Regions from separate parts of the Paraliobacillus sp. X-1268 genome, predicted to be linked through region 1. Evidence: riboswitches for the same ligand, from Rfam matches in the RefSeq annotation. Region 1 holds a riboswitch; each other region holds the start of a gene.

Region 1 (8,346 bases):
AATTTTCAAATAATTAAGAATAAAAATAAACTTTACAAAAAATAAATTCGTTAATTTATTGCTAAGACTTCCTACATTATATCCCCACTCAATTGGAAGGTTATACTGCTTACTTTTTTTCTCAGATAAAGCCCTTACACTTGATGAGATGAAAGAAGAGCTAGGAATGAGGAAAGCAAGTATGAGTCTTGCGGTGAGAAGCTTACTTGATTTAAATATGGTTGAAAAGTCTTGGATAAAAGGTGTGAGGAAAGATTTATATATTAAGTGGCGACCAGCCGTTACGATGAATACTACGGCGATCGAAAAAACGATCACTGAATTACAGGAACTACTTACTAACTCAGATTCTTCTAAAGAAGTTTTTGAGCATGCTCAAAATGACATTAACAACCTTCAAAATTGGCTTGGTTATTTTGATTGGCTCAACAGACTAATCGATAGTTTTGAAACACAGGAAATATTTGATTTCATTCCAATCGATAAAAAGGACGATCCAAAAGAATAACTTTAAGCGACTTTACTAGCTTGACTTTTCAATCAAGTAGCTGTGAAAGGCTTTAAGAAAAGAGACACAACTAGCTTACTATGCTAGATGTGTCTCTCTTCTGTATATGTACTTTAACTATGCTGAGGACTTTCCATCTTAATTTAAAAATGCATGAGGGATAAATTGAGAAGAGGAACAGACTTTTACACCATTTTTATTTTTGTACTGTTTTTAACGCTAATTAATTTTTAATGACAAAAAAGTTGCCAACCATATCAGTTGACAACTTTTTATATAAGTAGACTTTTAGCGTAGGTCCATGTAATACAGATTTGCCACGTCATCTTTCGTAATAACATGATCGCCCGACTTAAGTGATACTATGACAATTCCATCTCTCATTTGATGAATTATTCCATCTATCTTGATTTCTGCATCATCTCCAGTATTAAACACTAAAGTTAATGTTGACTCTTCTGAAGTTGTAAACGCAATCCTTGTTGAACTCTCAATTTTTAGACTCTGCGTTAGTGTTAAGCCGCTATATTCTACTGTTCCTTTACTTGATGATAGATTTCCTTCGATCGTAAAGAAATCGCTATCCTTTCCATCAGTCGTGAAATTATGAGAATACTCTCCAGTTACTGGCTCCGTTGGGTTGGGATCTGTTGGGTCTGTTGGAGTTGGGTCTGTAGGCATTTCTATTGAATTCCCTCCTACAGATATAAGGCTTGTTGTATAATTTTTTATTTTTGTCATAAGTTCTGAGTTAAGTTTATATGATTTATCATCAACTGCATCATTAAACTCCCATGTGAAGTCTCCGTTATTTAGGCGACCAGATTCTTCTTTAACAATTTGTTCTACAGCACTTACTTCATCAATAGCCGATACATTTACGCCCATATCTATACTAGTATCAAAGTTATTATAAGTTGTTCCCCCTACTAGTGTTTTGTATGTGCTTGGTACCGTTTCGTTTCTAGACGATGCTAGGTATGCGTCAAATGAACTTGTATTAGCTGAAGCTGTTCCTTCATTTGAATTTGCGTAAATTAAACTTGTAGCATCAACAATTGTATTATTGTATGCTTTAATCATTCCTCCATCTTCATCAGAGAATGTACCACTCCCTAACGTATCAGTACCCTGTAAGGAACTCATCATAGGATATTTTGCATTTCTAAAATAATTGGATTCTACAAACGCCGAACCACCTGTTGTCACCCCAATTCCATATTTCGAGATTCCATCAAAAAAGTTATTATACACATGTACAGATGCCACTCTTATACGTGGATGGCGAGAGTCTGAATGGTCAAACCAGTTATGGTGAAAGGTTACAAAGAACTCTGATGATTCACTCAACCCGACTAGAGAAGATTTTCCTGAATCCCAGTAATGATTGTGGGAAATTGTAATATTTGTTGAACCTTTCTTAAGGTCTGTTGAACCATCACCTTTTGACTGGTCAGAATCTGATCCTGCAGTTCCATAGAATAGATCATTATGATGGACCCAAACATTCACATTATCTGTATCAAGTGAAATTGCATCGTCAGGGAATAAAGCCATGCCTAAGTTTCTAATTTCTAGATTACCAGTATATCTCGCTAGTATTCCCCATCCATAGGCATACGTATCTTCTCCGATACCTTCTAAAGTAATATTCATTTCTGAATAACTTGTATTACCTTTCACTTCAAGGTAACCATTACTATTAAGTTGTCCACTCATGTTGTCATCAGTAATTTTGCCAATAAACCGGATTGCAAGTGGTGTTTTATCATATCCCTTTTTTCTTAATGATAAAATTTCTCCTATACCAACTCCCGTTTCCTTATCACCTGAGCTATTGATTATTACTTCTTGCTTAACTGTTGTTGCAGTCTCAGATGTTACATAAATAACTTGAGCTCCTTCCCTAAGTGTCCCATCCTCATTATAAGCTCCTGAAGCTGTGCCATATTGTGAGTTCCCTGCAAAGGCAAATCCAGATCTGTCATGTTCCTTTACGGAAAGTGTATTTGTGTAATCGCTTACACTAGAGCCATCTTTAAGTAAACCGTCCACTTTCATTACATAATCTCCAGCTGCAAGACCTACGGCGTCAGCTCTCCAATAAGAAGCGTAGTTACGAATTAAATCATTGTCAATTTGTTGATATTGAGAATCTGGAGCGCTTGCAGGTTTAATATATACATTATATCCTTCTGCATTACTTATAGGTGACCACTCTACATATGCAGTTTCAAACCAAGCCCCACTGTTAGATATAGAAAGACTTGCAGCACTTACTGTCTGATTTGCGAATCCGACCGTCACCAAAGATAGTATAAAAGAATACAATAAAAAACGCGTAAATACCTTTGTGATTACATTCTTCATTAAAATCCCTCCAATGTTTTAAATTTTCATACCCTGACCTTACCACCATGACTCTATTTTCATATGGCTTAACTTCTGCCTTAATAAGTTGATCTTGTTCATTCACCTCCTTAAACGAAAACCTAAGTTCTCATTTCATAGTAAGTGCAATTTTCAAAACCGTCTCGACAGAGCAAAAAAACTAACGACTTCTTGTCATTAAGTTGCATTACAAAAACAACACAAGTCATTTGATTAAATAACTATAGTCATTAATATGTGCAACCCGACGATCATAGAAAATTACTTTACCTTAGATTCGTAGCTTTGCGTCCCTATTTTTCAATAGGTTTGCCAAATATAATATTATGTTTTTCTTGGCATTATTAATTTTAACAATTTTTTCTATAATAAGTAAATAATTAGATAGTACTGTTTTTACTGGAATTATTCTTTTATTCTGTAATATTTGAATTTAAAATTTTAAATATGTTGAATTTAATGTTCTAATAATTTAGAATTAAATTATATTAGAAAAAGAGGTGCTTTAATGGATATTTTAAATACCACAAGTAGAAAAAGAGAGACCTATGAAGTTCAACTCGAATATTCGTTACTTTGGGAATGTGCATTAGGGATTGCTGCTGTGACAAACAGTCCTTTAATTAAGACTTTAGAAAGGCCTCAAGAATATTGGAAACAAGTAAAAAGCTCTATCTCGGATGACTTATTAGATCACCTAGCCACCGTGGAAGAGAAAAACACTTGGAAGTCTTTATTACAGCTGCTTCACCAAGAAGAATTTACTGAAATCAAGCATTTCATTTCATACATTTCAGAGCTATCTGAAACAGATTTAAAGTATATTTGTCTACCTTTCATCGGCCAGAAATATGACGAAATAAGGCTAAGGGCGGCAATCGGACAACACGTCGCAGCAACCGAATTAATGACGTTAACAAAAGACAACCCTTTTTTTCCTACTTATATCGAATTTATTTGCGATGTAAATGCTGCTTATTTAAAGGAGCATCTCATTGCTGTTATGAAAGGCTGGTTCGAACAGGTTATTAAAAATGAAAAACCAGAAGAGGTTACTACCTATCTAAAAACGGATTTAGAATCAAAAATTCACATGTCTAAGCGGATGTCTCCTGAAGCGTTGGTAGAATGGGCAACTGGTGGGATTATCTATTTACCAGAGCCAAGTATCGGTAGAGTCTTGCTAATTCCACAATATGTTTATCGACCTTGGAATATTGAAGCAGATATAGAAGGAACAAAAGTTTTCTACTATCCGATAGCAAATGAAAGTATATTTCCTAATAAACCGCATATCCCTAATAACTTTCTAGTTCTGAGATATAAAGCTCTAGGTGATGAGGTTAGACTCCGTATGATCAAACTATTATATGAAAATACCTTAACATTACAAGACATCACAAATGAACTAGACATAGCAAAATCTACGGTTCATCATCATCTCAAAATCCTTAGGTCAGCTAGATTAGTAGAGATAGTGAATGGAGTGTATTGTTTGAAGCAAAATGCACTAAAATCATTACCAAAAGAGATGGAACAATATCTAAATCCAAGATAAGGGGAACAAGAGATGGCAGAATCATTAAAAAGAAGTGTTAACGAAGTATCTGAATTTAAGAAAAATCACTCTGCTTTTCGTTTTATTGGTGGAAATGTCATATCTTTTTGTGGTGACCAAATTTATTTGATCGCTATTCCTCTTATGGTTTTGGCTATAACAGGTTCTCCATTGAGCATGGGGTTGGTAGCGGCACTTGAGCGTTTACCAATTTTATTTCAACCACTTACCGGGATATTAGCAGATCGTTATAATAGAAAACATTTGTTATTACTATGTGATCTGGCAAGATGTATAATTGTTGGTTTAATTGGGGTACTATTTATTTTCGACTTATTAGAAATTTGGTTCTTAAATAGCGCGGCTTTTCTTATTGGGATACTAAGTCAAGTATATAATATTGCTCAATTTGCTTCCATCCCAAGGTTAGTACGTAAAGAGGACCTGCAAGCTATCAATTCTATAAATACAGGTTTATTTAATACTGCTGTATTAGTTGCGCCAGGTCTAGGTGGATTGATTATTAGTTTTTACAACCCCGGGTATGCGCTTTTAATAAATAGCTTTAGTTTTCTTGTAGCATTTTTTGCGATTCTAAGTATCAATTTAAAACAAGAGCCTCAAAAGCATGATAAGAAAAGTTCATTCTGGCTAGATATTAAAGAAGGTTTCCAATTTGTTATTCAAACAAAGCCAATACTTTATACAAATCTAGCAATGCTAATTTCAATCTTTGGTACAACCTTATTTTTAACCATGATGGTATTTCATTTAACTGATACAATTAATTTAACAGTAGAACAGACTGGTATACTCATATCGATTGGAGGAATCGGAGCGATAACCGGTGCATTAGTTACTAATTTATTAAGTGAACGTTTCACATACAGGCGCATCTTATTTTTTGCTTCTTTTATCGGTGGGTTTTCGATTATTTTATTTGGCGTAGCATCTAGCTATTTTCTGCTAATTGTATTCAATGCTTTAGGCACTTTTGCTGCCTCATTGATGAACCCTTGTATTGTTACAATAAGACAGACACTAACTCCCGATCATTTATTAGGACGTGTCCAAGCTACGAGTCGATTTATGGCATGGATTCTTATGCCTTTAGCAGCGTTTATAGCTGGTCTATTAGCTAATGAATTTGGAACAAATTTTACGATAGTATTAGGAGGCGTTGTATCAACTTTCGCTTCATTATTTTACCTACATCAATCATTGAAATATAACTAAATAAATTGTTTTTAGAAGAGAGCTATACACTAATTCTCCTCTACGTAATCCTTTTAGATGTTTTATAGGGCTCTTATTTTACATTACTTGATTAATTGTTCCTTCCATACTTTTAGGAAGAGTTGATATCCCATCCATAAATTCCTTTAAAGAAAATAACAATGGTTTACAATTTCCACCAACACCAACAATAATGCTCAAATTATCGGGTGAATAGACAACTGTATGCAATGTACCAAAGTACTCTTTATAGTATTTTGAAAATAATGGTGAAGTTTCATCATTAAAATGATGATAAGCAGCTATAGGCGACAGACTCTCTCGCAATAAGCAACTTACATATTCCTTACGTTTTAATGAGCCTTGTATATCAACACTATTTTTCATTCTCAATATATCCGATTCAAAGTGATTTGTGCATATTCGAGGATTAGAGAAATTTATGACCTGTTGATCTGGGGATGCTTCTATTATTATACTTTTTCCACTTTGATCTGTAATGGAATAGTTGTAGCAATAACCATGCGGAATAGTCTTGATAAAACTTACTGTATCTTCAATGTTTGCGCATTGTTCTAATAGCATTCTAACAATAGTCGTAGCAACAAAACCTTTCTCACTGTGTTCGTTATTTACAAAATGCAACCCTACTACAAGCCCTTTTTCATTCATTCCATCAAGTCTACCAATTACTTGGTGACTAAAACCTACACTAGCATAGCCATTTGTAGGATTCGTAATTACAAGTCTTGCATCGTATAGTTCTGGACTGAAATCGTAATTCCGAGCATAATATCCATCGTTTATTAAAGTAGTACAACCCATCTTAGGAAATCTCACATCATATCCACTAAAGTGTTTAATAGTCGCATCTAAATCCAAGTCTAAACCTTCTGCCAAGCCTTTCAGTTCTTGATAAAGATTCGGTGAAATACCTTTGATTAATTCCTTTACATCTTCCTCATTTTCATTAATCGTTAATTTCCTCAGGTGATCCCAATTCGGTAATGCGATTAATTCTTTTCCTTGCTCTATACCAAATTGGTTATAGTCCCCTTTTAATTCTACTAGTCTTAGAACTAACTCTTCATTCCCAAGCATTTACTCGTCCTCCCTTTTTCCAATCTGAGTGACAGGCATTAATAAGTCAAGATCTGAAAAATCCTCGCCACGGTAACATTCTAGTATCGAACCTGTAGGAGCCCATTTATTTTCAATTGCATAACGCATTAATTTCTGATAACCATCTTGAATTTTTGAAATTGGACTTTTAAAAGCCAGTGCTATACAAATACAAGATGCAGTATGCTCAATTGAGTGAATTTCAGAAAGCTTATTTGCATGTGTATCAACTGGTACACAAAATCCAATCTTTGCTTTAATTAAATCTTTTCCAGATAGATAGTTTAAATAACAGCTTTTTATTGGAATATTTAATTTCTTAAGTTCTTTCATCCTTTTTCTAACATGTTCTTTGAATTGTCCAATGTTAGATTCAGCCAAAAACCAAATAATAGTCTCCTCGCTCTTTTCTATCAGATAAATTTGTTCACTTTCACAATTACTATCTAAATAATGTAAACTTACATTCAATCTATCAAGTCTTCCACGTATAATTTGGATCCACTCATCCATCATTCTTTTTTTTGATTTTGTATCGTTTTCCTTTAAATATGCCTCAATGTCTTTAATAGGTATATCTGCTAATCGTAAACTTGAAATTAACTTTATTTTTGCAACTTGACCTTCAGAATACATCCGATACCCACTGCTGTTTCTTTCTACTGACCTTAGTAGATTTTTCGATTCATAATACCTTATTGCACTTTTAGAAATCCCAGTTCTTTCAGATATATCTTGTATTCTCATAAAACCACTCATTTCATCCCCCCTAAATTCTATCTTACATCTTAAAGTTACTTTAAGGTCAAGCGATATTACGAAGATAAAAAGACTTACTATATTAGTAAGCCTTTTAAAAGATACGATTGGTTTCATACGCCTTAAGATCTATGCTTTTACTTTAAATTTTTAACTCCCGTTTCTAATAATTCCAATTGTAGAAGTGTTTGTTCATCTGTAATGACTTTATCTTCACCATTTATGATGGCTTCATATAAATCATCATATACTTTCCCATAATCACCATTTACCGATTTCACTTTTTCTTCGTGGGTCGTACCTTCTTCATCGATATATGTTAGTACACCATAATATTCTAGTGTATCAACGCCAAAATCCTTGTTATCCGGCATGTAAAATAGCTTTAAATGTTCTTCTTGGCGATCTTTCGTCTCTTTCACAAAACAACCCTTAGTGCCGTAAACGACGAAGCTAGGTCTTTGTTTCATTCTAAAATAACTTGATTTAACTGATACTTTTAACCTGCCATAATATAAATCCAGATCAAAATAGTCATTCATTCTTCCAGGTCCTAATAGTTGTCTTACATCATAATGTGTAGAATCCGGCTTACCAAAATAGCTAATGACTTGATCTAGTGTGTGACAGCCATGTTCATATAAAAATGAAAAAGCCGGAATAAACGAATGAACAGACTCTGGTACATGTGGGCGATAATAGTCATAATGCATTTCTACTTCGAGCAATTCCCCTAATTTTCCTTCTTCAATGACTTTTTGAACAGTTAGAA
Region 2 (8,346 bases), on a different contig from region 1:
ATGTAGTATTTTCAATGGAAAAAAGAAGTTCTTGATTTTCTTCACTAGAGTTGTCTGTATAATTAAATGAACCAGCCACTACTGTTGTTTGATCTGCAATTGTTAATTTTAAATGCATTTTAGTTTCGGTATTTATCTTGATTGGAATACCAGCTTCCCAAAATGAGGTAAAAATCTCCTCACTATCTTCATTCGTTATCTTCTCTTGATCTGTTATTATCTGAATAGCTACACCACGCTGATTTGCCTCAAGTATAGCCTCTGAAATAACTGTATCATCAAGATTATAAATAGCTATATCAAGGCTTTCGGTTGAATTGTTAATGATATCTAGCAATTGTTGTTCGGGATCTCCCTCCAAATTACTGAGAGAATAGGAGATTTTGCTTCCAGTTGCATCTATTTCATTTGTATTATTATCAAAGATGAAATAGACATTTAACAGGATGGAAAGTGCCAAAAAGACACTAATAATTTTATTCATAAAATGTTCCTTTCTTAGGTGAGATGATATCCTCTACATTACCGATTATAAGATTCATTTCTTAAAAATCCCTTAACTGCCAATAGTATATTTATTTAAAAGATAGTTTTTTCAGAATATTGTATTTACTTTTTGTCAGAAAGTGTTACTATATGTATACTTTACGATTTTAACAGGGGGAAATGGATATGGTAACATTTTTACTTGCATTATTTGCACTTATACTTGGTTATATTTTTTATTCTAAATTTGTCGAGAAAGTTTTTGTAGTAAACGATGAAACAGTTACACCTGCATATAGTAAGCGTGATAATTTAGACTTTATTCCAATGAGTTGGTGGAAGGGAAACTTGATTCAATTGCTAAATATTGCGGGATTAGGTCCAATATACGGAGCGGTTGCTGGCGCTCTGTATGGGCCAGTAGCATTCTTTTGGATTGTGTTAGGTAGTATATTTGCAGGGGGCGTACACGATTATTTTTCAGGAATGATGTCCTTACGTCACGGTGGGGCACAATTTCCAACGCTTGTTGGCCGATATTTAGGAAAGTATATCAAGTCATTTATTAATGTTATTTCACTTGTTTTAATGATTTTGGTTGCAGCAGCATTCACTGCTGGACCTGCACAATTGATTTCGCAAATTACACCATTAAGCTTTTTTGTTTCCTTAGTAATTATCTTTGCTTATTTTGTTATAGCAACTGTATTGCCAATTAATCGTGTTATTGGACGAATCTACCCAATTCTAGGAGCGATCTTGTTAATAATGGCAGCTTCTGTTGGAATTGCCTTGCTGTTTTCAGGAAAACCAATCCCTAATATTACATTGCAAAATTTGCATCCTGGTGATTTACCTATTTGGCCTTTATTAATGGTTACAATATCGTGTGGAGCAATTTCTGGTTTTCACTCGACACAAAGTCCAATTATTGCGAGTACAATGAAAAAGGAAACAGATGGGCGTAGAATTTTTTACGGAGCAATGATCACTGAAGGAGTTATTGCATTAATTTGGGCAGCTGCAGGGATGACTTTCTTTAATGGAACTACTGGATTACAAGAAGCATTAGCCGCTGGAGGTCCGTCAGGTGTTGTTAACGAAATTTCAACGTCATTACTTGGAGTTACTGGTGGGATTCTAGCGATATTCGGTGTAATTATTCTGCCAATAACAACTGGGGATACTGCATTACGATCATCACGAATGATTTTAACAGATATGCTTTCGAATATATTTGATATGAATAATAAAATTAAAGTACTACTTATTGCAATTCCAGTTTCTATTCCTGCATTCTTTCTAGCGACCATTGATTATACATTTTTATGGCGGTATGTTGGCTGGACAAATCAAGTGGTTGCAACAGTAATGCTTTGGACAGCTGCAATGTATCTAGTTGAAAGTCATAAATTTCATTGGATAGCAGCAATACCGGCTATTTTTATGACTGGTGTATCGACAACATACATTTTTTATGCTCCTGAAGGATTGGGACTTGATTATAGTCTTTCTTTAACAATTGGTTTTATTTTAACTTTATTAGTAGTAGCGTGGTATATAATCCAATTAGTTAAATATCAAAGAATTAAAAAAAGAAGTGCACAATTAAACATAGCATAACTAAAAGGTACCTTCTAAAGGTGCCTTTTTAAAGTTAATTTATTTAAATTAGAACTACTAATTTAGAACATATTATGATATTATATTTAAGCAATTATAACTATATACTTTGGCAAACTTATTGAAAAATGAGGACGCAAAGCCACGAATCTAAAGCTTTAGAGCAAAGATAGTCGAGCTGCATTTAGTCATTTAGCACGTATTAAAATGATTGTGAGCCTACAAATGTTTTTGTAGGCTTTTTTGCGTACATGGTATAAAACAGGGGGAAAGTGTAATGGAAAAGTATAGTATTAAGGTTGATGAAACAAATAAGAAAGTAGACATGATTGTAAGTGGTTCGTTTGAGCCTGCAGATGTGGAGCAGTTCGTGAAAGATTATCAAACAAAAATAGGTGCTATTACAACTAATCAATATACATTAGATGTTGATTGTACCACTATGAATATACTGACAAAAGATATGGTGCCGAGTTTAGAAAATTCATTTAAAATGTACAACCAATCAGGATTCGAAAAGATTCTTTTCACAATCAAGAAAAATCCTGTAATAAAAATGCAGTTGAAACGAATTGCTAAAAATTCAGGTTTAACAAATTCTGAAGTAGTCGAGATTGCGTAAAACTATTTAAATGATATTGGTTTAAAGGTGGGTATTGTTAGTGGAAAACATTAGAATTAAAGGGGTAGATGTTTATCATCCGGATAAGATTCTGGATAATGCATATTTCATTAATCATTTTGCTGAGAGAGATAAAGATATAGAGAGATTTTTAACACATATGGGTAGAGATAAGAGATATGTGATTGATAATTCAGAAGAAAATGGATTGACAATGGGAGTCGCTGTTGCACGAAAATTATTAAAAAAGCTAAATCTCACTGGTAAGGATATCGATATGATTGTATTTTCAACGCAAGTACCAGAAACTACTTTTCCTACTAATACGATGTTTTTACATGCTGCAATTGAGGCAGATAGTGAGACGATAATATTTGACTCTAATGCTAATTGTGCTGGCATGACAGTTGCTGTAGAACAAGCGTCTTATTATATGAAAGCAAATGCTCGAATAAATAAAACACTTGTTGTAGGCTCTGACTATAATTCGCTTATTAGCAATCCAGAAGATGAGATTACATATGCTAATTATGGTGACGCTGCTGCCGCTGTAGTGTTGGAGAAAACAAAAGAAGATTCTGGTTTTATTGATGCTATCTACCATACTGATTCAGTTAATCATGATAAAATTATGTATCCTGGAAATGGCTTATCGAATATAAACAGTGAAGAAGATAAATATATTAAATGGCTTCCTTTTAATGCCGATTTGGCAATGCCACCAACTTATAGAATGTTAGATAGACTATTAGAAAGAAACAATCTAACAACAAATGACATAAAAGCCTACTGCTTATCCCAATTCTCTTTAGCTAATATCTTGAAAATTCAAAATAAATTTGCTTTAGATCAGAAACAATTGATTTATGTTGGAGATCGCTTTGGTTATACAGGTACCAGTAGTCCATTTATTGCTTTACATGAAGCAGTAGAAACTGGAGTTGTAACACGTGGAGATTATGTTGTTTTTTGGACGATAGGTGCAGGTTTTCAACTTGTCGCAATGTTGTTTAAATATTAGTTTAAATGATAGAATGTTGTTAGAGGTGAATTATGTATGCGAGCAGTTCTTTATATATGCCATGGTAGTAAAAATGATCAAACGAATAAACAATTTCAATTAGAATTGGAACAGATGGAACAATACATCAATGCTCCAATCCAGATCACTGCTTTTCTAGAAGCAGAGCCATCAATTATTGAAGGTGTTACAAAATGTTCGGAGCAAGGTGCGACAGAAATTATTCTTGTGCCTATTTTTCTATTACCTGGAGTGCATGTAATAAAGGATATTCCTAATGAAGTGAAAATTGCACAACGCACATTTCCCGAGATACCTATCCATTTAGGGGAACCATTAGGTGCTAGGGAACAACTTATTTTAAATACTCAAAAGCGTATAGTAAATAAGCGTTTGAAGGGTAAACAAAAAAGAGAAGCAGTTCTCCTTGTTTCACACGGTAGTAGGTATTTAGAAGCAAGTAATACATTTACTTATTTTGCACGTGAATTAGAAAATAGATTGCTAGAATTACCTGTCTTCGAATCTTATTTGAATTCGAACAAACCAAATTTCGAATCTGAATTAAGACGTTTATTGGCAGCTGATTATGAGGTTATTTATCTAGTGCCACACTTTTTTTCAATAGGGTTTTTCCCTGAAAAGATAAAACAAACAGCATCATATGTTCAGGGGAATCAAGAACAGACAGAAGTTATTTATGTAGATCCTATTACGTTTGATCAGGATATTTATGCAAATATCAAAACTAATTATAACAGAACAATTATCCGATAAATGGATATTAGTTCTGTTTTTTTTATATAAACTGAAACGGATCGAACGATTTCTACGTCTAATAAATAACATGTTTTTTGTTGAAAAAATAGAAGGAGGGACGAAAATTAATGAAAAAATATGTTTTCTTGTGTATGATAAGTTTTTTTACACTGATTGGTTGTAAACAACAGGTAGCGATTCCTGAAGGTTATTATGCTTATGAAAATTCGGAAGTAGAAAAAGCTTTAGAGGGACTTTCATTCAATCCTGAAACACCGGAATTCGTCCCTATTCAAGTGGATTTTATTATTTCAGATCAGTATGTAGTTAATGATACAAATCAAGAGGCTGTAGATATTAGTTTTTATTCCCAAGAAAATGATCTTTTAACGTTTCAAGCAGTTGAGGGAGAATTTAAGAATCTTATTGACGGGGATCCGATTAAATTGGAAGGAGAAATAAGCGGCTCTTACATTGATAATAACTTCGCAAAAACACTTCATTGGAGTAAAGCAGGTATATCGTATAAATTAGTTTACCGTTCTGGTATTGTTAAAAAAGAAGAAGTTTCCAATAAAATAACAAAAAGTGAATTAGTAAGAGTGGCAGAATCATTTCAATCATAAAAATATCAGTTCTTTTTTCTAATAGTAATTGTTTCATACATATTTGCGTTCCTTTTATGATAAAATCCGTATAGAGCACTGTGAAAAAAGAGAGGATTTTATTAATGAGTAAAAAGTCTATTGTATTTACTGGTGGCGGAACAGCTGGTCATGTTATGGTGAACATTGCAATTATTCCTACCTTTTTAGAACAAGGTTGGAAAGTTGATTATATTGGATCGAAAACGGGAATTGAGCGTGAGCTAATTGGGAAATTAGAAGGTGTTACATATCACCCAATTTCAACAGGAAAGTTACGTAGATATATGTCTATGGAAAACTTTAAAGATCCATTTAAAGTATTAATAGGTATAGAGCAAGCGTATCGAATTTTAAGAAAAGTAAAGCCACAAGTTATTTTTTCTAAAGGTGGATTTGTTTCTGTACCGGTCTTAATAGCAGCTCGAATGAGACGTGTGCCAGCTGTGATACATGAATCAGATATTACCCCTGGATTGGCGAACAAACTGGCAATGCCGTTTGCTAAAAAAATTCTTGCAACCTTTCCTGAAACGATGCAACATTTACCTGAGAAAAAAGCTGAATGGATTGGAGCAGTTGTGAGACCAGAGCTTTTGCAGGGAAGCAAACAAAAGGGATTAGCATATGCTGGACTACAAGGTATAAAACCTACACTACTAATTATGGGAGGTAGTGCGGGAGCGCAGCAAATCAACCAAACTGTAAGAGCTGAATTAACGACACTAACCTCAGAATTTGAGATTATTCACATTTGTGGAAAGGATAATGTTGATCACACTATAAGTGTTTCAGGGTATAAACAGTTTGAATATGTCCACGAACAATTAAGTGACCTATTTGCTGCTACTGATTTTGTTTTATCACGAGCTGGCGCCAATGCGATTTTTGAATTTTTAGCATTGCGAAAACCGATGCTTTTAATACCATTATCTCGTCGAGTAAGTCGTGGTGATCAAATATTAAATGCTGATTCCTTTAAGAATCAAGGCTATGCACATGTATTAGAAGAAGAAGAATTAACGGGAGACACGCTAGTAAATGCCTTGCAAAAATTAAAAGAAGAAGGCCCGATTTTTGAAAAAAATATGCGCAAGTATGAAAGTCGTCAAGCAAGAGACGAAGTAATTACTATCATTAAAACTACAGCAAAATAGTAAGTAAATATAAACTCGCAAACGATTGGTTGCGAGTTTGCTATTTTTTTCATAGGATAAGTTCGATAATTCGTTTTTTTTCTGATAAAATTGTTGTTTATGATTAAATTTTTTTAGACACTGACGTAACAATCTGGTCTTACTCGCTACGTCAGCAAATAGTTTCGCTTTCCGTGGGCACAACCTCAGCTATCTATAGAAGCAAAGAACGCTTCTATAGAGGATCTTCGGTTCGTGCTATTCCCACAGGAGTCTCAACCATTTGCTTCCTTCGCTGATTAGTGGATCTATTTTTAAGTATAAGAGAGAATCATGTCGAAACATTTTCAAGAAACTAATGATTAATGTGTTTATTTGTAATTGATAAAATGTTTAATGACAAAACTAGCGGATCAAGCGAAATGGGCGAGACTCCTGCAGGAACAGCATGGGCTGAAGATCCACTCGGAAACGTTCTTAGTTTCCGAGTTAGCTGAAGCCGTGCCTGCGGAAAGGGAGCCCATTTCGCTTGAGGAGCGGGGCGAAAATTCTATTGCATTGCAATTTATATAAAGAATGCTATGTCGCAGTTTTATTTCTATTTCGATTTAAAAGTGATTAAAATTTAAGTGCAAGAAGGTTTTTTGATAGTTAATTGATTTCAGGAAGTTATTTAATTTTTAATAAGTTTAAAAAGATTGTTATAATTAACAGATTGAAGGGAGAAAAGTGATGAAATTAATTATATGTCCATATTGTAAGAAACCAATTGAAAAACGAGATGAACTTGTTACCGTAAGTAACATGTTTCGTATTCGACCTTATCATTATGTTTGTTATCAAAAAGTAGAACTAGAAATAAAGGCTATTTGGAGTCTTTGGACACCTTTAAATGGTATTTCAGGAACTGTCCGATTTATAATATTGTTAGGTATAGCCATCTGGTTACTAACGACTAACAAATTCGGTCTAGGTGGGGAATTATTAGGTTTATTTGCTATGTATAATGTTATTGTGCACATTACTGCTTACTTAATGTATGACCGACGTCTACCAAAGTTATAACTATACTTTAGCTAATAGCTTGTTACATAAAAATAAAAGGTGACATGCATAAATATAATATGCATGTCACCTTTTATTTTCTGATTAACTTTTAGTATCCTTTGATAACTAAATCCAACTTACCTGTATGAGGATCTATTACTAACCCATGAACAGGAATATCTTCAGGTAATAGGGGATGACTCTCTATAACGGAAACAGAACGTTTAACGGATTCGTCTACATGACTAAAACCTTCTAACCACTCTGAAGCGTTTACTGGTAATTGTTCTAAATTATCTTCTGTAATTCCTTTTGATTTCATTTTTGTTATTAGTGTCTCTGTGTCTAGGTTATTCATTCCGCAATCATGGTGCGCAACAACAAAAACTTCTTTTGCCTGCAATGCGTGAATAGCAATTAGGATGCTTTTCATTACACTGTCATAAGGATCTGTAAGGATTGCTCCTGCCGATTTAACTATTTTGACATCACCATTTTTAAAGTTTAGTGCTTTTGGTAATAATTCGACTAAACGTGTATCCATGCATGTCAAAATAACTGCCTTTTTATTTGGCAGACTGTCTGTTGCATATTGTTGATAGGATTTACTTTCAACAAACTTTTGGTTAAAAGTAAGTATTTCTTCTAATAACATATTTAGCCCCCCTTTAATTTAACACTCCTTATATAATAGTTGATACAGGCTATATGTTTCAAGTTTTTTGTCTTAAATTCTCATTATGGTGAATTTTTGCAATTTTCATTGACTGAAGAAATAGTTAAGCTTATAATATGTATATTGAATTCATGAGAGGAGGTCATTAAAATGAAAATGCATAAAACTTATTCAGTTGTAGTTTTCACTAATTTTATAAAAAACGTGACCTCCAAAGCGAAATTAGGATTTGATTGAATTGTTTGATCAATTCTATTGAATAAGTAATTGTATTACTTTGGTCACGTAACTAGTCCGTGACTTTATAGGTATTTGTGATAAGCACATACGTC
Region 3 (8,346 bases), on a different contig from region 1:
ATCAGGACGATGAGTAGCTTTTACAATATGAGTAGCAGCTGGACGTGCAACTCCGCCAGCACAACCACATGTAGAATTAATCATTACAAGTGTTGTCCCTTTTGCTGTCAATGCTTGATCCACTTCTTCAGCTGTTGTCAATTCCTTGTAGCCAGCTTCATTCATTTCTTGTCGAGCTGTTTGAACAATGTCTCCCATAAATAAATTAAAATCCACTCTATTCAACTCCTCTGTTTATCTGTACACTTTTCCTACCAGCATCATTTTAACAACTTTCAAATGATCTAGCAATTAATTGTATTTCCCGGGTAACCGCAAAATGTGCGGTTTTTAAAAATTTATTTGTAGTATTAAATAGTTACAAGACGAAATAATGCATAATTAGTCATAAAATAGTATACTGCATAGGTAGACATCAGAGGGGGTTGTTAACTATGAAAAAGGAGAATCTTAAGTTCAGTAGCATAATCACTCGCTTATTTTCCAACGAATCAACTAATGAACATTCAAAAGATGATGACATTGTGAATAAACAAAACCATGCTATGTTAATGAAAAAATTTGAATTAACTCAGAAACATTTAATACACGCACAAGAAATTGCCAAGGTTGGTAGTTGGGAATATATTATAGATGAAGATAAATTATATTGCTCTGATTATTTTTATGACATTTTCGGACTTGACCATTCTCAATATATTCCAATGACTGAACCGTTCCAATATGTGCATCCAGATGATTTTGACGAAGCTTTAGCAAAGGTTAAAAAAGCTATTAAAGGGAAAAATTACTATTCTGAATACCGAATTTATCATGGAAAAACCAATGAACTACGTTACTTAAAAACACAAGCTGAAGTATCTTTTATCAATAAAAAGCCTTATAAATTAATTGGTATGATTCAAGATATTACTGATGAAAAAAATTTGGAACAAGAACTTATTACGATCAACAATCGGTTTAAACAAATTTTCGACCATCTAAGCTCTGGGATTTGGATGAAAGATTATCCTTCAAATAAACTTAGTTTCATTTCAAAAGGTGCCGAGGAAATTTTCAATTTGTCATTAGATGATATATATGCTGACGAAACTATTTGGCATACAATTATTCATCCTAATGATCGCGAACAAGTTTTCAATCGCCAAAAGGAGCTATTGGCTGGGAAGTCAATTAAACATCGTTATCGAATTATCACACATGATGGAGAAACTAAATGGGTTTTTGACCAAACAATTCCATCCTTTAATAGTGACAATAAATTAATAGCTCTATTTGGAGTTATAGTTGATATAACTTCAGAAATGGTAATGCATGAGGAATTAGTTTATTATGCATCACACGATGTTCTAACTAATCTACCAAATCAACGTAGCATATCTGAGAAAATTGCTGAGTTAATTCAGAAGAAAAAACAATTCACCCTCTTTTATTTGGACTTAGATCGTCTCTCTCACATAAATGACTCTTTAGGCTATCAAATTGGCAATAAAGTTTTACAAAATATTGCTAGCAAGCTAACAAAGACTTTATCTTCTACTAGTTATGTTGCTAGATTAGTAAGCAATGACTTTATTATAATTGATACTGAAACATTGCAAATAGATACAGCAAGTAATTTAGCTGATAAACTCTTGCGAACAATTGAAGAGGAAATCAATATATTTGATTATCAGTTAAATATTACAACAAGTGTAGGTATTAGCTTTTATCCAGATAATGGTGATACAGAATTAAAAATTTTAGAAAGTTCACACATTGCATTAAAAGAAGCAAAAAATAATGGAGGAAATACCTATAAATTTTACTCACCATCCAATAATATTTCATCTTTTAAAAAATACATGCTTGAACGAGATTTAAGAAAAGCGATTACTAATGAAGAATTTGAAGTCTATTATCAACCACAAGTAAATGCCTTCACTGGATTAATTGAATCCGCTGAAGCTTTATTAAGATGGAACCATAAGGAATGGGGTTTAGTGTCTCCATCTGAATTTATTCCATTAGCTGAAGAGAACTATCTGATGAACGATATAGGGGATTGGGTAATCACAAAAGTGATCGAACAATTAAAAATATGGAAAGATCAAGATTATATATTACGACCTATTTCTATAAATATATCTCCTAATCGATTTTTAAAACCAGGATTAATTTCATTTATCAAGGAGCAATTAGAAAAATATGATATTTCTGCACACTTTCTAACATTTGAAATAACAGAAAGTACATATTTAAAAAATGAAAACAAAGTACAGCATACACTTTCACAACTACGTGCATTAGGTATATCAATTGCAATTGACGACTTCGGAACTGGCTATGCATCTTTACAATACTTACGCGATTTTCCTGCTGATGAATTAAAGATCGATCGCGTTTTTATCTTAAATATATTGGATGATAATAAAAAGGATGCTGCAATAGTTAGTAGCATATTATATCTCGCAAAATCATTAGATATGAGAGTCATTGTTGAGGGTGTAGAGAATTTTGAACAACTTCAATTTCTAAAACAAAAAGAGTGTCACCTTATACAAGGTTATCTTTTTTCCGAAGCTGTACCAAGTAACAGATTTGAAGAATTGATTAAGAAAAGTTTTCTTCCAATTCCAAAGTCAACTAAAGTGACAAAACCTAAAGTAGAAAGAAGAAAATATTATCGATTATCCTTCCCTGGATATTTACAAGGTGGACTATCTATTCTTGAAATTAATAATCGTAAAGTAGATGTAGGCACGGCAAACATATTAATTGAAAATATTAGTTTAGGTGGCTTAAAGCTAATGTCTGATTTAAAATTACCAGTTCAATCAAACATGAAAATTGTTTATACTTTTTCACTATTAGGATTTGATTTTGAAATCATTGGATCTTTCGTTTGGAAAAGTGAAATTGGACAAGATATTTTTTATTACGGTGTTGCTTTTGATGACTTTTCTGAAGCAAATAAGGATCATCTAGCGAAAGTAATTAATCAGTTGACTATTTACTCGAAAAATAACAAGCCGATTCCAGATACAGACTTCTACACAGATAACCCAATTACCTACTTTTTTAAAAATATTGACTAAAATATGTTTAAACTTTAACAAAAATCGCCATCCTAGTAATAAACTTATTCGGAGGCGGTCTTAATGAAAATATGTATGCGCAATCAATTAATTGAAAATCTTGAGCTTTCCATACCACAATTATCTAATAAATATCATTTTGATAGTATGACAACATATCTAGCCAAAGGTCAAGCAGACTCCTTGTATATAGGTTATAAAATTACTGTAAACACTAGAAACTATTATGTTTATTTACCTTTTATGAGTTATTCTGAAGAAGCTTTAATACCACTAACACCAATTTGGACTTTACAATCTGAAAATTATAAGGGACCTTCCTTCAGAGGTTTTGATCATTTGGATAATTGCTTAGATGCACTAGATCAATCTGGTAAGGATAATAGTATTAACCAAGCTATTTAATAAAAACACCTTCGTTTATGAACACAATATCGCGTCATTTTTCGAAGGTGTTTTTTATTTACGTTTATAGTTTATACTTATTGACTTGATTCGCTAAATTTTTTGCGACATTTGTTAAGTCTTCTGTATGATTAGCCATCTCTTCCATTGCACTGCTTGTTTCTTGAGCTGAAGCAGAAGTTTGTTCGACCCCTGCAGCTGATTGCTCTGCAACAGCTGCTATTTCTTCTGTGGCACTATTCATTTCTTTACTTGTATTTGTTACTTGTAGTAAATTATCATTTACTATTGTAATTTGATTAGACATATCTACTAAGGCTTGATTAATTTGTTCAAATGTTTGTCCCGTTTTCTTAACTTGCTCACTACCCTGCTTTACCTCTTGATAACCATTTTCCAATGTGTTCGTCACGTCTGAAGTTTCTGTTTGGATCATATTAACTATTTCTGTAATACTTATAACTGAACCAGAAACTTGTTCTGCTAATTTTCTAACTTCATCAGCTACTACTGCAAAACCTTTTCCTGCTTCTCCAGCACGTGCTGCTTCAATCGCAGCATTTAAAGCAAGAAGGTTTGTTTGCTCAGCTATGTCTTTAATAACTGACACTAGTTTTGTTACCTCTTTTGATTTCACATCTAATCCTTGCACCTTAACTACTGCTTGATTAACAATTGAATCAACATTTTCCATTTGTTTAACAGATTGAAGCATCAATGAACTTCCCTCTCCACTTAAATTACGGACCGCGTTTGAAGCGTCTTTTATGTGGATACTCTTTTCGTTTGCTTGCTCAATTTTCTCCGTAAATTCTCGCATAGATATGGATAAATTACTAGCATGTGTTGCTTGCGTATCTGATCCTGATGCAATTTCCTGCATGGTAACTGCGATTTGTTCTGAAGCAGCTTTTACTTCATTTGTTGAAAGGGAAAGCACATGACTATTAGATGTAATAGCTTGCGCTGCTTCTGAAACACTGTTTAACATAGTTCGTAATTTTTCTTTCATTTCATTTGCAGAAATGGAAAGTTGACCAATTTCATCTGTTCTTTTCTGTATTAAAGTTATAGATAAATCGCCATTTTCTACTTCCTTCATATTACTTTGTAAGGAACGTATCGGCTTTGTGATTTGTTTAGATACAAATAAAGATACAATAATAGCAATAATAATAGAGAGAATTAGTGCAGTAGCAATGGGTAAAAGAATTGGCGTTGCTTTGTCCTCTAATTCATCTATATAAACTGTTCCTATGATTATCCAATCTTTTGTTTCATTAACAGAAAAACCTAATATTTTTTCTTGACCTTCATACATATATTCCACTGTACCAGATCTAGCATTAGTAGCGATAATCTTTTCATAATACTCTTCATGTGTAATATCTACACCCGTCATCGTTTCATCTGGATGGGCAATAAATTCGCCATTACTAATAACGGCAAAATATCCTGTTTCACCAATTTTTGTATTATCTGCTATATCTATTATTGCTGTTTCACTTGCTCCAGCTGTTGCTGCACCACTAAGTATATTAGCCTGTTGTTTGACACTTTCACTTAATTCATTTGTTGTGATCGAAACACTATATGTATAACTAACGAAACTGATTACTATGCCTACTACTATTAATAATGTAATAAATGGTATTAAAATTTGCCTTTGTAAGCTTTTGTTAAAAAAGGATTCTAGTTTGTTTTTCATCTTGGTGTGTCCCCCTTGTAATTTCACAAAAATAAAACTATTCTCAATTAGAATGGCCAAATAGTAATATTATTTGGTAGCTAGGCTATCCTAGTATAAACAAATACGTTAGACCCTTAGCTTTGCGTCCTGTTCTTTCAAACAATTTGCCTTTTTATAATTAAATAATACGATTTGCTTTCACCCCATTTGATAAAGTAATTATTACTTCTTTATAATAGTTATTTTATACTACGACTTTATTCTTATGTTGTCAAGACTTTTATCTTTGTATCGTGCCATATTTCATTCGAATATCGAGTCTTTTTGAAAAAATTGTTTCATTACAATAAAGATAGAAAATACGATGTAACTTTATAAAAAATTTGTTCTACTCTTTATAGTTCTGTAGCGCTTAAACGTACAAATTCACCATCTAATTTATCATTTCCTTACGTCGCAATTTATAGTGATTTGGTCTTAAACAACAAACTTTTAGAAAGCAGCTAAGCTAATAAAATCCAAGAAAGTCGCGTGAAATGCATAATTACAATATTATTTTACAAACTAATCAAAAAAGGAGTAGCTATATATTTATGGAAAAGCATACGGATATATCAACCCATCTAGAAACAAACATGGATCATGCAATTGCAGAAGAAATAACCGAAGATATTGCAGTTTATCGTACTTTAGTATCCAATGTATACATGCTTGGTAATCCATCAGAAAAAAATTGGGTACTTATTGATACAGGAATTGCTCATTATCATGGGCGAATAATTTCAGCTGCAAAAAAACGCTTTAATGACACTCCACCAAAAGCTATTATTTTGACACATGCTCATTTTGATCATGTAGGATCTGCAAAAAAGTTAGCAAAGCATTGGGATGTATCTATTTATGTACATCCTGAGGAATTACCTTTTGTTGATGGCACATGTGAGTATCCACCAGCTGATCCAACTGTTGGTGGCGGCTTACTTTCTTTATTATCACCAGTGTTTCCTACAGATGCAGTCAATTTAAAACATTTAGCTAAGACATTGTCAGCTGATGGAAAACTTCCCTTCCTTGATGACTGGCATTATATTCATACACCTGGACACACACCAGGACATATCTCCCTTTTCCGAGAAAGTGACAAAATTTTAATTGCAGGCGATGCGGTTACAACTGAAAATCCCGAATCAAGTTTGGCGGTACTTCTACCAATCATTAAACTATATGGACCTCCTGCATATTTTACACATGACTGGGATGATGCAGAAAGATCAGTTCAAACACTTGCCAAATTAAAACCAAAATTACTTTTAACTGGACATGGATTACCTATGAAAGATAAAGAATTAAGTGAAGGGTTTGAAAAATTAACAGCTGATTTTTATGATATTGCAATCCCAAAACACAAAAGGAACTAGACAATAAAACGAAAAGCTAATGTACGTTCATTAGAGAGCGTATCATTAGCTTTCACTTATTCAATTTGAAATTTTTTCACTCTCAGATTTAACTTATTTGATAATGTCTTTAATACCTCTGCTTGTTCTAATAAGAAATCTACTGCTTCTTTTTGTTGTTCTATCGATCCAGAGGTTTCTTCTATATTTGCTGCATTTTCTTCCGAAACAGAAGCAATTTGGATAATACCAACATTCATTTCCTTACTGTTATCTTCGATTCTTTTTAGGTTAGTTGTAACAGTTGCAATACGTTGATTCATTTGAGTGACTTCATTTTTTATAGTTGAAAAGTATGTTGCAGATTGCTTTATTTGAGTAACACCTTTGTTTACTTGCTTATGAGCTCCATCCAGAGAAACAGCTAGCGATTTAGATTCTTGTTGCATTTGATTGATTACCTCAGCTATATCTACTGCAGATAAACTAACTTGTTCTGCTAACTTTCTAATTTCATCTGCTACTACAGAGAAGCCTTTCCCAGCTTCACCTGCTCTTGCTGCTTCAATTGCTGCATTCAGTGCTAATAAATTTGTCTGTTCTGTAATATTGTTAATTACAACAGTCAAGTCAGACACAGCCTGTGATTGTTTTTCTAAACCTTGAACTTTACTCACTGCATTTCTCACTTCATTATTAATTACTTCGATTTGTGTAATGGAATCATTCATCTGATCTGTTCCTTCATTCGAAATGTTCCAAACACTTATCGAAGACTTTTCCAATAATACTGATTCATGTTTTACTTTACCAATTTGCTTATCTAAATGTTGTTCTGATGATGCTATATCTGTTGCAGAAGTAGCTTGTTCTTCTGCTCCGCTAGCTAACTCCTGCATGGTAGAAGTCAATTGTTGACTACCTATTTGTATAGTATTACTAATCTTTTGTAATGCATTACTTTGCTGATCAATTCGATCGGAAGCATCACTAGTGTGCTCAATTGTTTCTCTTAAATTAGCAATCATTTGGTTCATCGCTTCAGAAAGTTGTCGAACTTCTCCCCTACCTTTCATTTCTACCTTTTGAGTTAAGTTTCCTTTAGCAATGATTAATGCTTGATTACGTAACCCAATAAGTGGATCAGCAATATTCCTTGCGATAAATATTGACAATACAATAGCAGTAACAAGTGTGATACTACCAATTAGTAAAATAACAGCGCCTACTTTTTCAATGGATTGTAATGCGTTTTCTGTTGGCTCACTAACAATTAGCGACCAATTAAATCCTTTAAAATCTTTATATCCAGCACTTTTGACATACCCTATAATTGCATCATTACCTGAACTGTTTTTTGCTTTGATAAAACCTGATTCACCAGGTGTAGAAACATTTAGTTCAGTGAATAGTTGAGATGACTGATCAAGTTCTGTTATCTCTGCATCAACATCAGTACTTGCGCTAGAAATTGTATCAGCAACTTTTTCACCATCTTGATTTACTAATTCAACCACAACATTATCACTTGAAATACTATTAACATCATCCCAAATATGCTCAACATTGAACTTAGCTTGCAATACTCTATCCTCTGTATTATTATCTATTCGTACATTAATTTCTAAAACGTGGCTATCTAACGCATCATCATAGACTACTTCTGAGATAGATAATCCATTCTCAACCACTTCATTCCATTCAGTCGTATTAGTTTCTAATGATACGGAATTACCGTTACTAGATTGACTAATGACAGTTCCGTCTAAATTAATTA
Region 4 (8,346 bases), on a different contig from region 1:
AATCCATATACAGTAGCATATTCTGGTGGTAAGTCACTAGGAAATGCTATAGTTTTAATTGGCAAATTGAAACGAGATGCCAGTGATTCATTTATTAACGACTGCGCTGGAAAATCACCGATTAATAATAAATGAGAAACTTGGGCCTCACCTGACATAATAGAATATTGATAGAAATCCATAAAACGTTCTATCGTTATTAACTGATCATCAATCAGCTCTCTCCACATATCTTCAATTGAATGCATCGAATCTTCAACTAGATTATTAGTAAAAATCATATCATTACTATTCAAATGAATATGGCGATTGAAGATTGGTTTTTGATCATGAAAGACGGTGAGCACTAAGTCCGTTTTAGACCACTGAATCATAAGTAAATGCTCTTCTTTGTTAGCAAGATCCAAATTATAATAAGTCCGATATACCGATAGAAAAGACAAGTCAGCTACCATCAGTTTTACATTTGCTCGTTCAAACACTTCTAAGTAAGCATTTAACCGTTCTTTTGGATATGCAAATAAAAGAATTTTATTGGTTTGTTCTTCTTCTGCAATAACCTCAAAATCTATAACTGGATTTTGAAAAGGCAGTCGAATACTACCTTCTAATTCTAATTCAATATATTTTTTCACTTCATCTTTAGTTAATTGTTTAGGTACTGATTCTTCTCTCATCGTAACAAAAGCATCTGGAACGCAAAATGCGAGGTGCTTATTCCTCCATTTTTTATCTTTAACAACATTTTTAATGATAGTTGTTAACCTTTGTTGATCTATGATTTTCCCATCCTCAACAATGCCATGTTCCAATGGTATTTCCCCATAGTCTTTATTAGCTGTAACGTTTTTTTTAGTGGAAACAAGATATCGAATCATCGTATCATTTATAGCGATGTTTATTCTATCTTTGTTAAATAAACTCATTTGTGTTCATCCTTTAAAAAAATAATGTAATGTACCAATTGATTATTTGACTACCAAAAAAATAAGTAGTTAACGCAGCGATGCAAATAGAGGGTCCAAATGGCACCGGACTTTTACGATTGATTCTTCTAGTAGCCAGTAATAGCAATGTGATAATTGTCCCGAAAATAGTTGCTAGAAAAAAAGTTAGTAGAATTCCTTTATATCCTAACACAATTCCTAGTATAGTGAATAACTTCATATCACCCGCACCCATACCACCTTTACTAACAAGAATGATCAGCGTTAATAATATAAATCCGACTGCTGCACCAGCAATTGAAGACCACCACGGTTCTAACGGATCAATAAAGCGTAAAATAATTAAAAACGGTAGGAAAAACAATAAAACTTTGTTAGGTATTAGCATATAAGTGATGTCAGAAACAACGATAATCACACATAAAGAAGTGAGTATTAGTGCCATTACTAGCTCTAATTGAAACCCAAAAAAATAATAGCTAAAACTGAAAAGGAAAGCTGTAGATAATTCTATTGTAGGATAAAGAGGGGAAATCTTTTCTTTACAGTTTCTGCATTTACCAGTTTGAAACAGATAAGAAAATATCGGAATCAGCTCATACCAATGCAATGTTTTATCACAACGAGGGCAATAAGAACGTTCAGATTCTAAGAAATTATTATTCGGTACACGCAAACCAACAACATTATAGAATGAACCAAATACACTTCCAAAAATAAAAAAGATAACGATATAATAGACTTCCATATTTTTTATCTCCTAATTATGTATAAAAGACCCCTTTGGGAAGGGATCTTTTATATTGAAAATTAATTTTCATTAACCTGATTATGGTGTTGTAGTTGGTTTAGTAAAACTGTATGTCCCACCATCTTTATATATCACTCTTGTTTTGACATAATCTCCATCTTCTAAATAGCCATCATCAATCAAATCCTGTACTGTAGTACTGCTACTCGTAAAATTACCCTCTACATCTGCTAGTCTTGCAGCATCAAGGATTAGTTCCTCTTGTGCCTCAGCAGCATTACTTCTAGCATCTTCAGTTATATTCCCAATTGCAGGAACAGCAATTGCTACAATAATACCTAAAATAACAATAACTGCTAAAAGCTCTACTAATGTAAAACCTTTCTCATTGCGTAACATTTTCCTCATTCTAGTTAACATTTTATTATTCCTCCTCATTTAATTTCTCTTATAAAAAAAGACTCACAGCATAAAGATGGTGTCAGTCGGTTGCACTACTAGCTCAAATTTATCCAAGTGCCCAGATACAGATAAACCTTCATTGCTTCTACTATTCGTTTTATACTAATAGTTCTATTATACTACATTTTTATAACCTGTCTACACTTTTAGATATTTTCAAACAAGCTAAACATAGGTATAACGATCGCTAAAACAATTGCGCCTACGATTACAGCTAAAAACAGAATCATTATCGGTTCAATTAATGACTTTAACTTTTCCGATGATTCATCTAATTCTTGTTCATAAAAGTCAGAAACTTTTTTCAACATCGCATCAATTGAACCTGTTCGTTCGCCTACAACAATCATTTGTGTAATTAATTTAGGGAAAACCCAATGTTTTTCCATAGGCGTGGCTAGTGACTCTCCCTTTTCAAGGGAATCTCTACTTTCACGCAAAACTTGTTTAATTACTTTATTATCTATAACCCGTTCCGTTATCGTAACAGCTTGTAAGATTGGTACAGAACTATTTAACAAAGAACTTAATGTTTGCGTCATTCTAGCGAGTAAAGATTTTTGAATAAACATACCGAATATTGGAATTCGAAGTTTTATGACATCAAATAAATAAGAAATGTTTGGGCGTCGATTTAATAATCTAATCGTCACACCTAATACTAATATTAGTATCATCATAATCCACCAATAAGACTGAACCATATCGCTAATATTTAATATCGCTGCTGTATATGGTGGTATTTCTTGGTCAAAAGATAGGAACATGTCCGTGAAAATCGGTACAATAAATGCAAGTAAAAAAATAGTGATAAATACGGCAACAATACCAACCACAACAGGATAGGTTAATGCAGTTATGATCTTTTGTTTTAACTGGTATTGTTTCTCATAATAAGTAGCCATTCTATCAAGGATTTCATCTAAATTACCACTAATTTCTCCAGCATGGATCATACTGATTAATAATTCAGGGAAAAGACGAGGAAATTCTGCTAATGCATCAGATAGGCCAATTCCTTCTTCTAGATCGTTTTGAATTTGTTGTAGTGCTTTTTTTAGTGGTTTACTTTGTGTTTGATCTTCTAGAATAGAAGTTGTTTCTACTAATGTTATACCGGCATCTATTAACGTCGAAAATTGACGGAGAAAAATAACAAAATCCTTATTCTTTATTGGATTACCTATATAAATATCTTTGTATAAAAATGAGTTCAATTCATTTATCTCAAATAAAATTAGTCCTTGAGACTTTAATTGTTTGATCGCTTCTTTTTCATTCTCGCTACTAATTTTCCCTTTTTTTATCTTGCCATCGACAGATTTCGCTTTATACGCATAATAGTTCATAAAATTCCACCTCTTCCCCCATCATAACTTGAACTAAAAAGTCATATCTTTTAAATACGGAGATGCATGTTTTTGCGTTATAATTCCTTGTTGTATCATCCGTTTTATATCCATCGTCATGGTATGCATACCATACTCTTTAGACGTTTGCATGGTGTTAGGAATCTGATGCATTTTTTCTGATCGAATTAAGTTTTTTACTGCAGGTGTGTTAATTAAAATTTCAGTTGCTGCTGCTCGTCCAAATCCTTTTGCCAAAGGAAACAAGCGCTGCGATACAATGGCCTCTAACACATTAGCAAGTTGAATTCTTATTTGACTCTTTTGGTGGGCAGGAAAAACATCAATAATTCGATCCATCGTTGAGGACGCATCAGTTGTGTGCAGTGTTCCTAGAACTAAATGTCCCGTTTCTGCAGCAGTTATTGCTGTAGAAATTGTTTCTAAGTCGCGCATCTCACCAACTAGTATCACATCTGGATCTTGACGCAAACACGCACGTAACCCTTTTTGAAAACTACTCGTATCGAAACCTACTTCTCTTTGATCGATAATGCATTTGTTATGCTGATACAGATATTCGATTGGATCCTCTAACGTAATAATATGTCGGTTCATTGTTTTGTTCATATAATCAATCATTGCTGCTAAAGAAGTACTTTTTCCACTTCCAGTTGGACCTGTTACCAATACTAACCCTTGTGGTAACCCTGCTATTTCTTTCAATACGTTAGGTAAATCTAAATCTTCAATAGATGGAATCGTAGTTGGAATCGTTCGAATAGCTAATGAGATACAATTTCGCTGAAAGAAAATGTTCATTCGAAAACGTGATACACCCGCAATTCCATGTGATAAATCTAGTTCTCTTTCTTCTATTAATTTAGACCACATCTCTTCAGTTAGAATCGATTTAGCCATTTGTTCTGTATCCGTTGGCTCTAATTTATCCTGTCCATGAAGTTGTAACCGACCGTCCACACGAAAAATTGGTTGTGAACCAACAGTTAAATGAACATCTGATGCTTTTTTATGAAATGCTGTAGTTAATAATTCCTCTAGTCTATTTTCCATGTTTGCTCACCTACTCTTCCGTTGCCACGCGTAATACTTCATCAAATGTGGTAATACCCTGCTGTACTTTTATTAGACCATCTACTAACAGAAATCGCATGCCATTTTGCTTTACATATTCTTTAATATCTGTCATATCAGACTGATTCATCATCATTTTTTTGACTTTATCATCGATTACTAAAAGCTCATGAATTGCTGATCTACCACGGTAACCTGTTGATCTACAACTATCACAACCAACACCTTCGACCACTTCCGTTAAATCTATATTATGACGGCTAAAAATTTCTTTTTCCATTTTAGTTACGGATCGTGATTGTTTACAATCAACGCAAACCTTTTTAACTAAACGTTGAGCCATAACAGCTGATAAAGCAGAAACGACAAGATAAGGCTCAACATCCATATCAAATAGACGAGGAATCGCTGCAATCGCACTGTTTGTGTGTAATGTACTAAAAACTAAGTGCCCCGTTAGTGCTGAACGTATAGCTATTTCAGCAGTTTCACGGTCACGAATTTCCCCAACCATTATTATATTTGGATCTTGACGTAAAATTGAGCGTAACCCTTTTGCAAAAGTAAGACCTACCGCACTATTTACTTGAACTTGATTAATACCTTCCAATTGATATTCAACCGGGTCTTCTATTGTGACGATATTAACATCTTCCTGATTCAATTCATTGATTGATCCATAAAGTGTCGTTGTTTTACCAGAACCTGTTGGACCTGTTAATAAAATTAATCCTGAAGGTTGTTCGATTATTTTTTGATATTTGTCTAAGGTGTCTTTTGAAAAATCAAGTTCTGTCAATGTTTTAAATATATTACTTAAATCTAAAATACGAATAACTATTTTTTCACCAAAAACCGTTGGTAAGGTTGAAATCCGTAAATCGACTGGTTTCGCATCAATGATTAAACGAATTCTACCGTCTTGTGGCAAACGTGTATCCGTGATATTTAATTCCGATAATATTTTCACTCGGGCAATTAAAGCATTTTGTAATCGCTTTGGTATTGTTTTTTCTGTTCGTAACATACCATCAACTCTATATCGAATCATAACCTTCGACTCTGAAGGGTCAATATGTACATCACTCGCTTTTAGCGTTACACCTGTTTGTAATATTTGATCTAATATCCGAATGGCAGGGGCTTCCTCATTTTCAGATTCTTCTTCTGTATAAGCGTCTTCCATGTCATAATATTTATTTATCGCTTGTAAAATATCATCTTTTGTTGCGATTACAGGTTTGATCGTAAACCCTGTTGATAGTTCTAAATCATCAATTGCATAATAATCGAGCGGGTCATTCATTGCAACAGTTAAAATATTCTCTTGTTGTTGAATAGGTAAGAGCGTATTTTCACGTGCTGTTTCTTTTCGAACAAGATCCATTAAACCTTCATCAATTGGAAAACGATATAAAGAAACGCTTGGAATTTTCAAATGTACTTCTAAAACTTCTAATAATTGCTTTTCCGTAATATAGCCCTGTTCAACCAGTGCATCCCCAAGTTTTTGTTTCTCTCGTTTTTGTTCTATTGCCTCAACTATTTGTTGTTCGGTAATTAAGCCATCTTCTTTAAGGACGTCACCAAGTTTCCGTTTATTTCGTATCGCCATTTGACCCCTCTTTTCGTATCAATGATTAAAACCCTAATTTAATTCTACTGTTGGTTGTTTTTCAATTAAGTCATCCGTTGATGGGGAACTGCTAGATCCAAAAGGGAAGTCATCGAGATTGACTTCTTTATAAGTTAAAGATCCGCTCCCTACGAGAAATAGTCTATCAGCTATTACAGTTCCATTAAACGTACCACTGTTTACAATATCAACAGTTGCATTTGGAGCCAATAACAAGGTGTTATTTTTATATGTACCATTTACTACGACTTTATTACCGCCTGTTAGTAGGTGACCTTGTATACCCCCTGTACTAGTAGTATAAATATCAGCACCTTGAGCAAAAAAAGAACCTATAATACTATCTCCACTCAGATCAACCTTTTTATTAAATCCTTTTAAATATATTGTTAATTGGTCAATAGTCCCACCTAAATTCAGTTTCGCTTGAGTACCTTCATGAAAATCTATTGTCTCTTCAACATATATTGTAAGATTACCTCCACCAGTAATTTTTATTTCTCCCTGTTGAATGGATAGCTCATCTAGCACAATTTCTCTATTTTCCCCATTTGTTTTAATTTCTAATGTATTTGCACCTGTAATGTGTAACTTTTTTAATGCAATGTTTTTATCTAAATTCATTACATATTCATTAGTTGCTTGATTTATTGTCAATATCCCACTTTTTATGACATCATGGTTGGCTCCCCACTTTTTTATTTGCTCATCAGGCATAATTTCATACGTAGGATATGCAGGGAAATTATCTATAATTTCTTTTGCATTTAGATAAACCTGATTCATATTACCTATCGGTTTAACTTCCGGTATCTTACCAGAATATGTATCATTATTATACTTTCCAGGGTAATTTAACACATTGCTACCTATTAGTTCTGGAGCATATACAATTCCATTAATAGAACCCTCACCTTGTATAGATACAGCATCCTTCTTGCTAAGATTTATAGCTATATTCCCAGTAATCCGATCATTTGTAATTACTTCATTCTGTACTAAAGCAGCTAAATTATCTGGTATCTCAATCGAACCACCACTCCCAGACTTCCAATTCACTTGAAATGGTTTTGTTACTGTGCGTGTTCGCTTTCCAATAATGCCTTCTGATACAATTTGATAAGAGCGAGGGTTGCCATCTGTTACTTGTTCCACTTTAACTTTAGCACTTGGTTGTTCAGTAAAACTCTCTTCAAAGTCTGAAATACTAGTACCATCCAATTGTTGTTCTATGCGGGAATTAAGATCAGAATAAAAAGAAGCTTCTGTGTTCGTGGTTTCGTATATCGATTCAACAAGTGTTTCTATCTCTGCGTATGTTTGATTTGCTCCACCCTCAGCTACATAATAGGTAGCCTGATAATCTCGATCAACAGTAGTTAATTTGATATTAGCAAATGAAGCAGTGGCTAATGCCAAACCTAATAAAGATAATACTGTTAAGGCCATCATTACGATAACTAAGATAGCACCATCTTGATTATTTTTTATATATTTGTAATGTTTTTGCATAAACTTCACCTACTCTCGCAAATAAATTACTGTAGATAGTGTTTCTATTTTTCCATTCCGATTTGGGAGACTACTAATCGATATTTCTATTTTTCCATCCTCTTTATCAATATTAAAACTTGATATTTGGTCACTAATTACGGTGCTATTTTCATAAAAATTTGGTTGTTCTAGTTCGTAACTATTTGTACCAATGGTTATTTCGTTTGTATCACTTGTAACACTTACTAGATCAGCTTCTGTTGATCGTATTTCCTTGGTAATAGTCGCCATAACATAACGCACTTGTTCCTGATAATTGATTTCTTCCGTTTGATTTCGATATTGTTTTTGGCCGAATATATGCGCAGATCCAATTAAAGCAATTATGATTGACATTAAAGCAAGTGCGGCTAATAATTCAATTAATGTCATACCTTTTTCATTTTTGAACACTAGCACACCTTCTAACTTTCCCACAATAGTTTTGTTTCCAACTGTGCTTCTAGTTTATTTGCATCATTATATACCTTTACAACCACGTCTTTTACATCGTCGTTAGTAGTAAATGTAATACTAATATTATAAATATTAGTGTCTTCCATTTGCTTCGTG

What was found. Region 1 has a riboswitch for cyclic di-GMP ahead of D2K62_RS04785 (pectate lyase family protein). Riboswitches for the same ligand answer to the same signal wherever they lie in the genome.
Region 2: another riboswitch for cyclic di-GMP. It lies ahead of D2K62_RS11650 (hypothetical protein); the one in region 1 lies ahead of D2K62_RS04785 (pectate lyase family protein).
Region 3: another riboswitch for cyclic di-GMP. It lies ahead of D2K62_RS00300 (methyl-accepting chemotaxis protein); the one in region 1 lies ahead of D2K62_RS04785 (pectate lyase family protein).
Region 4: another riboswitch for cyclic di-GMP. It lies ahead of D2K62_RS09095 (competence type IV pilus major pilin ComGC); the one in region 1 lies ahead of D2K62_RS04785 (pectate lyase family protein).

Annotation. Positions count from the first base shown of each region.
Region 1 is NZ_QJSK01000002.1:18,545-26,890, reverse strand. It holds gene D2K62_RS04795 (glycine betaine ABC transporter substrate-binding protein) at 1-9, opposite strand, end outside; gene D2K62_RS04790 (hypothetical protein) at 167-508, shown strand; gene D2K62_RS04785 (pectate lyase family protein) at 797-2,878, opposite strand; cyclic di-GMP riboswitch class I at 3,135-3,223, opposite strand; gene D2K62_RS04780 (ArsR/SmtB family transcription factor) at 3,408-4,457, shown strand; gene D2K62_RS04775 (MFS transporter) at 4,470-5,693, shown strand; gene D2K62_RS04770 (C45 family autoproteolytic acyltransferase/hydrolase) at 5,772-6,794, opposite strand; gene D2K62_RS04765 (MerR family transcriptional regulator) at 6,795-7,574, opposite strand; gene D2K62_RS04760 (oxidoreductase) at 7,712-8,346, opposite strand, start outside.
Region 2 is NZ_QJSK01000009.1:66,178-74,523, forward strand. It holds gene D2K62_RS11640 (phospholipase D-like domain-containing protein) at 1-484, opposite strand, end outside; gene D2K62_RS11645 (carbon starvation CstA family protein) at 673-2,109, shown strand; cyclic di-GMP riboswitch class I at 2,211-2,295, shown strand; gene D2K62_RS11650 (hypothetical protein) at 2,387-2,731, shown strand; gene D2K62_RS11655 (ketoacyl-ACP synthase III) at 2,772-3,752, shown strand; gene D2K62_RS11660 (sirohydrochlorin chelatase) at 3,789-4,529, shown strand; gene D2K62_RS11665 (hypothetical protein) at 4,640-5,137, shown strand; gene D2K62_RS11670 (undecaprenyldiphospho-muramoylpentapeptide beta-N-acetylglucosaminyltransferase) at 5,242-6,312, shown strand; gene D2K62_RS11675 (hypothetical protein) at 7,024-7,356, shown strand; gene D2K62_RS11680 (beta-class carbonic anhydrase) at 7,448-7,993, opposite strand.
Region 3 is NZ_QJSK01000001.1:53,573-61,918, reverse strand. It holds gene D2K62_RS00315 (BrxA/BrxB family bacilliredoxin) at 1-198, opposite strand, end outside; gene D2K62_RS00310 (EAL domain-containing protein) at 435-3,077, shown strand; gene D2K62_RS00305 (DUF5634 family protein) at 3,141-3,482, shown strand; gene D2K62_RS00300 (methyl-accepting chemotaxis protein) at 3,547-5,190, opposite strand; cyclic di-GMP riboswitch class I at 5,263-5,351, opposite strand; gene D2K62_RS00295 (MBL fold metallo-hydrolase) at 5,766-6,590, shown strand; gene D2K62_RS00290 (methyl-accepting chemotaxis protein) at 6,647-8,346, opposite strand, start outside.
Region 4 is NZ_QJSK01000005.1:107,148-115,493, reverse strand. It holds gene pilM (type IV pilus biogenesis protein PilM) at 1-926, opposite strand, end outside; gene D2K62_RS09100 (prepilin peptidase) at 940-1,695, opposite strand; gene D2K62_RS09095 (competence type IV pilus major pilin ComGC) at 1,777-2,118, opposite strand; cyclic di-GMP riboswitch class II at 2,173-2,253, opposite strand; gene D2K62_RS09090 (type II secretion system F family protein) at 2,307-3,509, opposite strand; gene D2K62_RS09085 (type IV pilus twitching motility protein PilT) at 3,543-4,583, opposite strand; gene D2K62_RS09080 (GspE/PulE family protein) at 4,594-6,219, opposite strand; gene D2K62_RS09075 (pilus assembly PilX N-terminal domain-containing protein) at 6,253-7,752, opposite strand; gene D2K62_RS09070 (PilW family protein) at 7,762-8,187, opposite strand; gene D2K62_RS09065 (type IV pilus modification PilV family protein) at 8,199-8,346, opposite strand, start outside.